Regions from separate parts of the Rhodococcoides sp. S146-33 genome, predicted to be linked through region 1. Evidence: predicted binding sites of a transcription regulator. Region 1 holds the regulator's gene; the other holds the start of a gene.
What was found. The regulator LexA, encoded in region 1, represses DNA repair genes until DNA is damaged. The targets are predictions, from matches to a motif close to CGAACANNTGTTCG.
Positions count from the first base shown of each region.

Region 2: the regulator LexA is predicted to act here: its motif matches at 1,882-1,895, upstream of AC5WEY_RS03440 (HNH endonuclease signature motif containing protein).

Region 1 covers NZ_JCAJWY010000002.1:1,099,841-1,104,996, reverse strand. Annotated here, with positions in the region: gene hrpA (ATP-dependent RNA helicase HrpA) at 1-1,286, shown strand, start outside; gene nrdR (transcriptional regulator NrdR) at 1,298-1,762, opposite strand; gene AC5WEY_RS13715 (hypothetical protein) at 1,864-2,259, opposite strand; gene lexA (transcriptional repressor LexA) at 2,639-3,316, shown strand; gene AC5WEY_RS13705 (acyl-CoA dehydrogenase family protein) at 3,387-4,529, opposite strand; gene AC5WEY_RS13700 (uracil-xanthine permease family protein) at 4,683-5,156, opposite strand, start outside.
Region 2 covers NZ_JCAJWY010000001.1:719,911-725,066, forward strand. Annotated here, with positions in the region: gene AC5WEY_RS03430 (alpha/beta hydrolase) at 59-976, opposite strand; gene AC5WEY_RS03435 (MarR family winged helix-turn-helix transcriptional regulator) at 1,076-1,492, shown strand; gene AC5WEY_RS03440 (HNH endonuclease signature motif containing protein) at 1,925-4,294, shown strand; gene allB (allantoinase AllB) at 4,291-5,156, opposite strand, start outside.

The DNA.
Region 1 (5,156 bases):
CCGACGGAGTCACCGCACGAATTCCCATCGCTCTTCTCGCACAGGTACAACCGGTCGGATTCGACTGGCTGGTTCCGGGAATGCGCGCGGAGTTGGTGACGGCCTTGATCAAATCGCTGCCGAAAGCTTTACGCCGCAACGTTGTTCCCGCCCCCGATTTCGCCGCCGCGGCCTTGGCGGTCATGAAGCCTCGCGCGGAGACTCTGGTGACGGCACTGGCACGCGAGCTGTCGCGGGCTGCCCAGTGCCACATCACCGCGAAGGACTTCGACGCCGCGGGTCTGCCCGACCACCTGAAGATGACGTTCGCAGCCGTCGACCCGGCCGGAAAGGTGTTGGGTAGCAACAAGGATTTGACGGTTCTGCGCACCAGCCTGTCCGGCGAAGTCGGTCGTCAGGTCGCGAGTGCGGTCGGCGACGCCGAGCGCGCGCCTACTCTCGCGTGGACCTCGGGCACTCTGGGCCGACTCGAGTCGACCGTCACCCGTGATGTGGGCGGACAGAAGGTCACCGGCTACCCGGCGTTGGTGCCGGAAGGACCCGGCGTTGCGGTTCGAGTCCTGAGCACGCCCGCCCAGCAGCGAGCAGCCATGCGCTCCGGAACTCGGGCCCTACTGTTGTCGACGGCACCGAAAGGAACCAAAGCTCTGCTGGCCGGCCTGCCGACCGCGGAACGTCTTGCGCTCGGCCAGAATCCGTACGGCGGAGTCGATGCGCTCCTCGAGGAGTGTCGAGTCCTTGCGGTCGAGGAAGCAATGGACGCACACGGTGGACCGGTCCGAGATCCGGAGGCTTTCGAGAAACTTCGCGCATCGGTCAATGCCGAGGTGCCACAGCGCACCGCCGCGGTGCTGGCCCTGGTGCGTCCCGTGCTGACGGCAGCTCTCGCGCTGTCGGCGCAGCTACAGGTGTCCTCGGGTGAGCCCGCCGACGATGTTCGGGAACAGCTCGACGGCTTGATCTTTCGCGGGTTCGTCACCGAATTCGGTTCACGCAGGCTGGCAGACCTGCCGCGATACCTCGCTGCGGCGACCAAGAGGTTGGCCACACTTCCGAGCAGCGCAGGCCGTGATGCGGCCGCGATGGACGTACTCGACCGCGTCTACGCCTCGTATGGGCGGCTGCTGGATTCGCTTCCGGAGGGCCGAAAGAACAGCGCTGGCGTGCAGGAGCTGTTCTGGATGATCGAAGAATTGCGGGTAGGGCTGTTCGCGCAAGGAATTCGGACTGCGTATCCGGTCTCGGAGAAACGCATCGAGAAGGCAATCGCGGATGAGGCCCGCTGAAGGTCGAACCGTCAGTCGATGTCCGCAGATTCGCGGTGCTTGCGCAGTTCGTGGATTTCTTTCTCGAAATCCTCGGCCGAACTGAACGAGCGATACACGGACGCAAATCGCAGATACGCGACCTCGTCGAGGTCGCGTAGCGGACCGAGAATGGCCAACCCCACCTCGTTACTGGGAATTTCGGCGGAGCCGGCGGCACGAATGGCGTCTTCCACCTGCTGAGCCAAGAGATTCAGCGCGTCGTTGTCGACATCTCTGCCCTGGCAGGCCCTGCGCACTCCTTTGACGACTTTTTCACGGCTGAACGGTTCGGTCACTCCGCTCCGCTTCACGACTGCGAGCACGGCGGCCTCGACGGTGGTGAATCGCCGACCGCATTCCGGGCAGGAGCGACGACGCCGAATTGCCTGCCCCTCGTCCATCTCACGCGAATCGACCACGCGTGAGTCGGGATGCCTGCAGAACGGGCAATGCATGAAGGAGCCTCCGTCGTAGCCGATGCGCCGACATCGAACATGCGTGTCGGAGCAATCAGTCGAGGATACTCAGTCATCGGCGTGTGCGATGGGGCCGGTGGTCATCTGCCGGGCGCGTACTCGACCACGGCACCGTCGTGAACCTCGACGACGCCTGCGGGCTGCACCCCAGCGCCGGGCGCATCGGCTCGTAGGTTCGCGATGCCGATCAGGCCACCGGCAACGACGACGGCTGCGAGCACCCACAGCACCAGCGATCGCAGCCGGACCGGCTGACCGGCGAAGTGCGCCGAGGTCTCGTCGAAGTCGCGATCGGCTGCCTCGCGGTCGGTGACATCGGTCCAGGACGACTCCAGAACCGGCAGGCACGGAGTCGTGTACGCACCGCGCATCGCGATGGAGCTCCGCAACGCAGGACGAGCACGGCGACGACGTTCGACGACAGTGGACCGGCTACGGACACCTGCGGTGGTGGGGCGATCGGTGATGATGGTCATCGGAACCTCGTCTTCGCTCGTTGGATCGATTGTTCGATCAGGCGTTCGATGGACGCTTGTTCGAAGTTCTATCACGAGCCTCCGACAAAGTCTGCAGAAAACGCGACACGAGTCGAACAGATGTTTGATTCAACAGCTGATACACGCTAGATTCGTGTCAGAAACCACACGCCACACGAGTCGACACCATCAACTCCAGTCCGCGCAGACCGAACCACGCAGACCGGATCCAGGACACCAGCAGGAGGCCGACAGCATGAAGGACCAGACCTCGACGAGGTCGACCACGGGTTCCAAGACGACCGGTTCCAAGGCGACCACGTCCGTGCCTACGAAGGCCGCCGCAGGGAAGCCTGCCGCGGAACCGACGCCCAAGGCCATGGAAGTCGGCACCGACATCAGCGCCGGCCTGACGGAGCGACAGCGAAAGGTGCTCGAGGTCATCCGAGCTTCGGTGACCGAGCGCGGCTACCCGCCCAGCATTCGTGAGATCGGTGATGCCGTCGGCCTGACGTCGACGTCGTCCGTTGCCCATCAGTTGCGCACTCTGGAGCGAAAAGGATTCCTGCGGCGCGACGCCAACCGCCCTCGCGCGGTCGACGTCCGCGGACTCGACGAGGTACAGGCCGATCAGGCTGCTGCCGCGGTCGACGGATCGTCCGAGGAACAGGATCGCTTGCCGACGCCGACGTTCGTGCCGGTTCTGGGACGAATTGCCGCCGGTGGACCGATCCTGGCCGAGGAAGCCGTCGAGGACGTGTTTCCGCTCCCCCGCGAGCTGGTCGGTCAGGGTTCGCTGTTCCTGCTCAAGGTCGTGGGCGAGTCGATGATCGATGCAGCCATCTGTGACGGCGACTGGGTGGTGGTTCGTCAGCAATCCGTGGCAGACAACGGAGACATCGTGGCGGCGATGATCGACGGTGAAGCGACCGTCAAGACGTTCAAGCGGTCGAAGGGCGAGGTGTGGCTGCTGCCGCACAACCCGCTGTTCGAGCCGATTCCGGGAAACAACGCTGCCATCCTCGGCAAGGTCGTCACCGTGATGCGCAAGCTGTAGAGAACAGCACCGAAACGCGAAGGGCCGCAGCACAGTGTGCTGCGGCCCTCGTGCTTTTCGGATCAGCGGATCATAGATTCAATCCGCGGCCGATGATCTCTTTCATGATTTCGGTCGTGCCACCGTAGATGGTCTGCACCCGAGAATCCATGTAGGCCTTGGCGATCGGATATTCCTTCATGTAGCCGTAGCCGCCGTGCAACTGCAGGCACCGGTCGATCAGCTTGACCTGGTTCTCGGTGGTCCACCATTTCGCCATGGCGGCTTCCTGCACGGTCAACTTGCCATCGTTGAGCAGTTCGATGAACTTGTCGACCATGATGCGGGTGGCGGTGGTTTCGGTGGCCAACTCCGCCAACACGAAGCGGGTGTTCTGGAACTTGCCGATCGACTTACCGAAGGCCTTGCGATCTCGGCAGTACTGGATGGTCATGTCCAGGGCCGATTCCATGGCCGCGGCGGCGACAACAGCGATCGAGAGCCGTTCCTGCGGAAGATTCTGCATGAGGTAGATGAAGCCCATGCCTTCTTCACCGAGCAGATTGGCTGCGGGCACGCGAACGTCCGTGAAGCTGAGTTCGGCGGTGTCCTGGGCCTTCATCCCGATCTTGTCGAGATTGCGGCCGCGCTCGAAACCTGGCATGTCGCGCTCCACGACCAGCAGGCTGAAGCCCTGGGCACCCTTCTCGGGGTCGGTGCACGCCACGACGATGATCAGATCGGCGTTGATTCCGTTAGTAATGAACGTTTTCGATCCGTTCAGTACCCAGTCGTCGCCGTCGCGAACGGCCTTGGTCTTGATGCCCTGCAGGTCGCTTCCGGTGCCCGGCTCGGTCATGGCAATCGCGGTGATCAGCTCACCCGAGCAGAATCCGGGGAGCCAGCGCTGCTTCTGTTCGTCGTTCGCCAACTCGATGAAGTACGGCGCGACGACGTCGTTGTGCAGGGTGAAGCCGATGCCGCTGTAGCCGCCGCGGGTGGTTTCCTCGGTGACGATTGCGTTGTAGCGGAAGTCCTTGACGCCACCGCCACCGAACTCCTCCGGTGCGGCCGTTCCGAGGAAGCCCTGCTTGCCGGCCTCGACCCAGACGCCGCGGTCGACGATGTTCTGCTCTTCCCACTTCGCGTGATTGGGGGCTACGTGCTGTTCGAGAAACTTCCGGTACGACTCCCGGAACAGTTCGTGCTCGGGCTCGAAAAGTGTGCGTTCCACGCAGATCTCCTTGTTCGGTGCGCACCGTCGTCGACCGCGAGAAAGGGGTGTCACAGCGCGGTCGTCGGTGCGACTGACGTCACCGTTCAAGACTACTTTCGCGGTGCACCGGGGGTCGATGACCAAAACGTGCGCGATCCGTGACCGCCCCCGCTACGTCCGCCGAGACGCGGTACTTTTCGCGAGCGCCGAAACGATCGGATAACCGACCAGAATGCCGAGCGAACCCCACGCGATTCCGCCGAGTTCGACCGAACCGACCGACAGCGTGAGGTCGCCGATACCCGCGACCAGTGCCGCGGCAACGACGATCAGGTTGACCGGATCGGCGAAGTCCACCTTGGCGTCGGTCCAGATGCGAACGCCCAGCAGCCCGATGAGTCCGTACAGAACCAGTGTTGCCCCGCCGATGACCCCGTCGGGAACGGTGAAGATGAGGGCACCGAACTTGGGCGAGAACGCGAGCACTATCGCGGTGAAGGCCGCGACCCAGTACGCGGCCGTGGAGTAGACGCGGGTGGCGGCCATGACCCCGATGTTCTCCGCGTACGTGGTGGTACCCGAGCCGCCGGCAGCACCGGCCAGGGTGGTCGCCAACCCGTCGGCAATCAGCGCGTCACCGGCGAC
Region 2 (5,156 bases), on a different contig from region 1:
CGGAGCCACATGCAGTATCGCTGCCACGGCTCCTCGATTCCCGGGCTCCACTCAGCGATCAGAGGTTCTGGTTGTAAAAGGTCGAGAGCCTGTCGACTGCCTGATCCACGTACTCCGCCTCGTCGTACATTTCGTAGTGGCCGGCACCGTCGACGATGAGCAGGTCGACGGGATTCGGGGCCATTTCCCACAATGCCATTCCTGCTTCGTACTGGCCGGTGTTGCCCTTCCGACCGGCGATGATTACTTGGAGGGGTTGGGTGAGCAGCGGATCGACGAGGTGAAATGCGTCGTAGCCCATCAGAAGTGAATCGCTTCGTGACAGTCGGCGGTTGGTGGAACGTTTGTGGCTGCCGCGCGGGGTCCGGTAGAAGGCGATCGCTTGGGTGCTGTCGATGTCCGTGATGCCAAGTGCAACTGCGTCTTCGGGAGTATCGGGCAGCCAGTTCGCGCGCTCGTCCGTACCTGCGGCCACGTGCGCTGATCGGGCCGCGGCGAGTTCGTCGAGGGCTGCAGCTGGGCCGTTGGGAGCTGAGCCCGCGCGCCAGGCCGCTCCGATGTTGCTCGCGACGACGGTGCCGACGGCTTTGATGCGGTGGTCGGTGCGGGCCGTGTGGACTGCGTATCCGCCTCCAGCGCAGATCCCGAGGGTTCCGATGCGTTCGGAATCGATCATGTCGAGTTTTGTCACTTTGTCGATCACGTACGAGATGTCCTCGCCCCGACGGTAGGGATCTTCGAGATCGCGTGGTTCGCCGCTGCTCTGGCCTTGGTAGGCGGGGTCGAACGTGATGGCCGCGATTCCCCGGCGGGCGAGCGCTGCCGCATAGTTGGCACCGATCTGCTCCTTGACGCTGCTACCCGGCGTGGACAGCACGATGAGTGGATGCGGCTGCGTCCGATCGAAATTGTCGGGTAGGTGTAGATCGGCTGCCAAGGTGAGGGTGCCCCGAGGGATGGATAGGTGCTCGATCATGAAGCCTCTCCCGTATTCTTGTTCAGCTTCGCAATGTATGCAAAACATGATTGTGCGATATGGAACTAGTACGAAACTGTACCAGTTGAGGAGAGGTGTATGCAGTCGACCGATTCGGCACAGTTGTGGAAGTTGAACCACAGGCTCTTGACTCGAGTGATGAACGCGGCATCGCCGCAGTTCGACGAACTCGGGATCGAGACCAAGGAGTTCTTCGTTCTCGACGAGGTGGACAACAGCAAATATCCGGCCGAGTTGGCTGCACACCTGATGTTGCCCAAGGCCAGTGTCACGGTTTATCTTCGAGCACTTGTCGCCAAAGGCTTGGTTACCCGGGAGATCGATGAAACCGATCTGCGTCGTCATCGACTATCGACAACGGCGGAGGGCCGAGTGGTCCTGGAGCGAGCACTCGCTGCTCTCGCGGCAGAGTTCGGCGCGATGATGGACAAGTTGGACGAGCAAGACAGAGTCGACTTTCGGAGGATCCTGCTGTCGCTCGTCACGGACGATTAGTCGACGCAGTCAGGGCGGGTTGCCTCGCAAGTTCACTCGGCTTGCGACACGAGTGGTGCGTGCTGTTTCAGCCGGCCGGAGCCGACCCCGGCCGGCAGGGCAGAGAGGCCTTGCGTTGCTCATGCGGGACCACCGGTCTCGGCAGTACCTGTGACACAACGTGTTCCGGCTTGGAAAGGCGAATGAACAACTGTTCTGGCGACTTCCGCCGTTGCCTCGACTGTGGACGAGATCGCGGTTCAGAGGTTCGGGAAGACGACGTCCGGTCGTAACCTCACCCCTCGTCACGGATTACTTGGCTGGACCCTGTACGAAAACGTGCAGCTCAGTGGCCTTGAATCGCGGGTTTTCGTTTCTTGTCGGAGGGTCGCGATACTCTTTGCCCAGTTCGAACATGCGTTCTTGTTTCGGGTCACCGGGGGGTGAATGGGGATGGCTGTACCGATCGTGTCGTTGGAGGCGTTGACCGCCGCTGCGCAGGCAGAAAACCAGCATGCGTTCCGCAAGATCGCCGCCTGCTACGACGTTCATCGGACCTGGATCACCCACGATTCCAAGTTCAAGCATTACAGCCGGTACGGGCGCACCGAGATGGCGGCCGCGTTGGGCTGCTCGGCGACGGTCGCCGAATCGTACATCTCCGTCGGTGTTGCCCTGCACACGCGACTACCCCTGGTACGGACAGCATTCGAGGCCGGGGAGATCGATCTTCCGCGAGTGCGGACGGTGTGCCGGATCCTCGACAACCTCTCCGACGAGATCGTGCGCATGGTCGAGGACGAGATCGTCGAATCCGCCCGCCGCAATTCGCCCGGTCCACTCGAGACGGAAATCTGGGACATCTTGCTGCGAGTCGCCCCGGAGGAAGCGGCAGCACTACGCGAGTTCGCGAAACGATTCAGGCACATCTCCTACAACCCGGCCGGTGAGTTGGCGCGGATCCGAGCGGAATTGACTGCACCCGAGGCCGCGGCGGCGTGGCAGCTGCTCGAGGAGATGGCCGACACGCTCTGTCCGAAAGATCCTCGCGGTAAACAGGACCGGTTGTGTGATGCGTTCATGGCGAGGATGCACGGTGAACCCCGACTAACATGCCTGTGCCAACGAGAGGACTGCCCGAAAAAAGATGCAGCGTTGCCGGATCGACGGGTGCCGTTGACGATGATCACCGTCGACATCGCCACCCTCATCGGACTACTCGCCAACCCGGCGTATCTCGCCGGGCATGGCTCGATCGACCCGGATCTCGCACGAGAGTTGGCACGAAACAGTCAATGGCAGGTCCTGCTCACCGAGGCGGTCACTCTCGCCGAGAAGCTCGGCCTGGCGGTGCAGAACCCGGAGACCGGGGAATGGGAACGACGCAGCGGCAGCGAGACGGACAGGGCTGAAACGGGATCCGATGCGGGAACGGTGACGGACATCGACACAGACGCTGATTTCGACGCAGACGCGGACTCGGCTGCAGATACAGACGCAGATGCAGATTCTGAAGCGGATTTGGATGCTGATTCTGATGGGGTAATGGGGTCGGCTACGGATTCGGGGGCAGAGGCTGATCCCTCGACCTCACCGACTTCAACCAGTGCACCTGCACCTGAACGTGCGCCGGCAAACGCCCCTGCACCGGAGCCGCCGGGAGACGAGACGGCCGAGACCGGCGGGCCCGAGGAGAACGAGAAGACCGGAGGGCCCGATGAGAACGGCGAGACTGGCGGGTCCGAGGAGGACTACGAGTCCACACCCGTACCAGCGACACACCCGCCTACAACCCCCGAACCCGGTGCCGCCGGTCCTGTCCGCGATCACGCAGCAACACCTGCAGGGGCACCAGCGACCGACCCACTGGCGGAGGCAACACCAGCGACCGCTTCTGAAGCAGCCGCATCGTCCGAAGCCGCTTCAGCTTCGGGATCACCTGCGGAGCAGGCAGTGCTGGCACCTGGTATCGCACCGAACTGGTCGCAATCACGTTCGCCCACATCACTATCCAGCCCCGCAACACCATCCGGTCCCACGAGGTCCGGTCCAACGATGACAGATCAGAAACCAGCCGAAGGCAAGCCACTGCGAATAGGCTCCTCTGCCACAGCCGCCAGCAACGACCAACGTCAGCGTCGCCTGGGATCACTGACCTCCGCGGCCTCTCTGTTCTGCACCCACACACCCGTCAGCAGGGGCACACGGCACAGCTCTGCCCTAGACCTGGGCTCGTCGATCCGGCCTAGCCGAACCATGCACACACCCGGCGGCATCTACCTTGGCAATGCCTCGCTTGCCGCAGCCTTGGAAGCCGCCATCGCCGCCGACCCCACCCTCGGAAGATCCGTCGGACGGGACCCACTGACCGACCGAGCCCTGATCTACCGACCCGACACCCTCACCACCGCAGCAGTCCGGCTACGTGACCGACACTGCCGCTTCCCCGGCTGCCACAGACCCGCCGACCGATGCCAACTCGACCACGTGACCGCATTCGATCACGCCGACCCCCGCGGCGGTGGCTGGACGACGGTCAACAACCTGCAATGTCTCTGCGAGTTCCACCACACCGTCAAAACCGCCGGCTACTGGAGCGCCGTCATGCTCCCGGGCGGCGCGATCCTCTGGCGATCCACCTCGAAGACCACCCGAATCACACTGCCCGCCAACGGCACAGCCGTACCCATCCTCGACAACGACCTGAGACCCCACATCCCGACCAAACCCAGACGATCCGGCATCATCGCCTACCCAGACCCACCGAACCCACCCGACAACGAACAGTCCGAGGCAGAGGACACGGCAGCCCCACCGTTCTAGTCGCGCGCCAGCAATCGCCCCGTCGAGGATTCCGAACCCTCGATCCATGACCGTCGCACCACACCCGACAAGCCCAGTCGATCGTACGCAGTCACCGGGTTGCGGTGGTACAGCTGCGCGACGTCCACGGTGAACTTCTCGTCGGGTGCGAACACCACAAGGTCTGCAGCACAACCGACCTCGATGCGTCCGCGTTCAGTCATGCCCACCTGATCGGCGGTGTTCGTGGCCATCCACCGCACGATGTCGGTCAGTGCGAACCCACGGGCACGTGCCTCGGTCCACACCGCAGCAAGGGACACCTGCAACGACGCGATCCCACCCCACGCGTCACCGAAGTCTCCGGTGTCGAACCTCTTCAGATCTGGAGTGCAGGGGGAGTGGTCTGTGACGATGGTGTCGATCGTGCCGTCGTGCAAACCCTGCCACAGCGCCTCTCGATTTCCGGCCTCGCGAATCGGCGGGCAACACTTGAACTGCGTCGCCCCTGCAGGCACGGCCTCGGCGTCGAAACACAGGTAGTGCGGGCAGGTTTCGACAGTCAGACGCACCCCGTCCCGCTTCGCCGCCGCAATCATCGGCAGGGCCTCCGCACTCGACAGGTGCAGAATGTGTACCCGACACCCCGTCTGTCGAGACAACTCGATCACCTGCTCGATGGCCCGATTCTCGGCCGCCCGCGGACGCGATTCGAGGAATCCCGAGTACTCACGACCCGCCGCCGACGGTGCCTCGGCGATGAGCTCGGCGTTCTCCGCGTGCATGATCATCAGCCCGTCGAACGACGCGATCTCGATCAGAGCCTTCTCCAACTCCGGCAGCGTCAGCGGCGGAAACTCGTCCACGCCCGACGCGAGCAGGA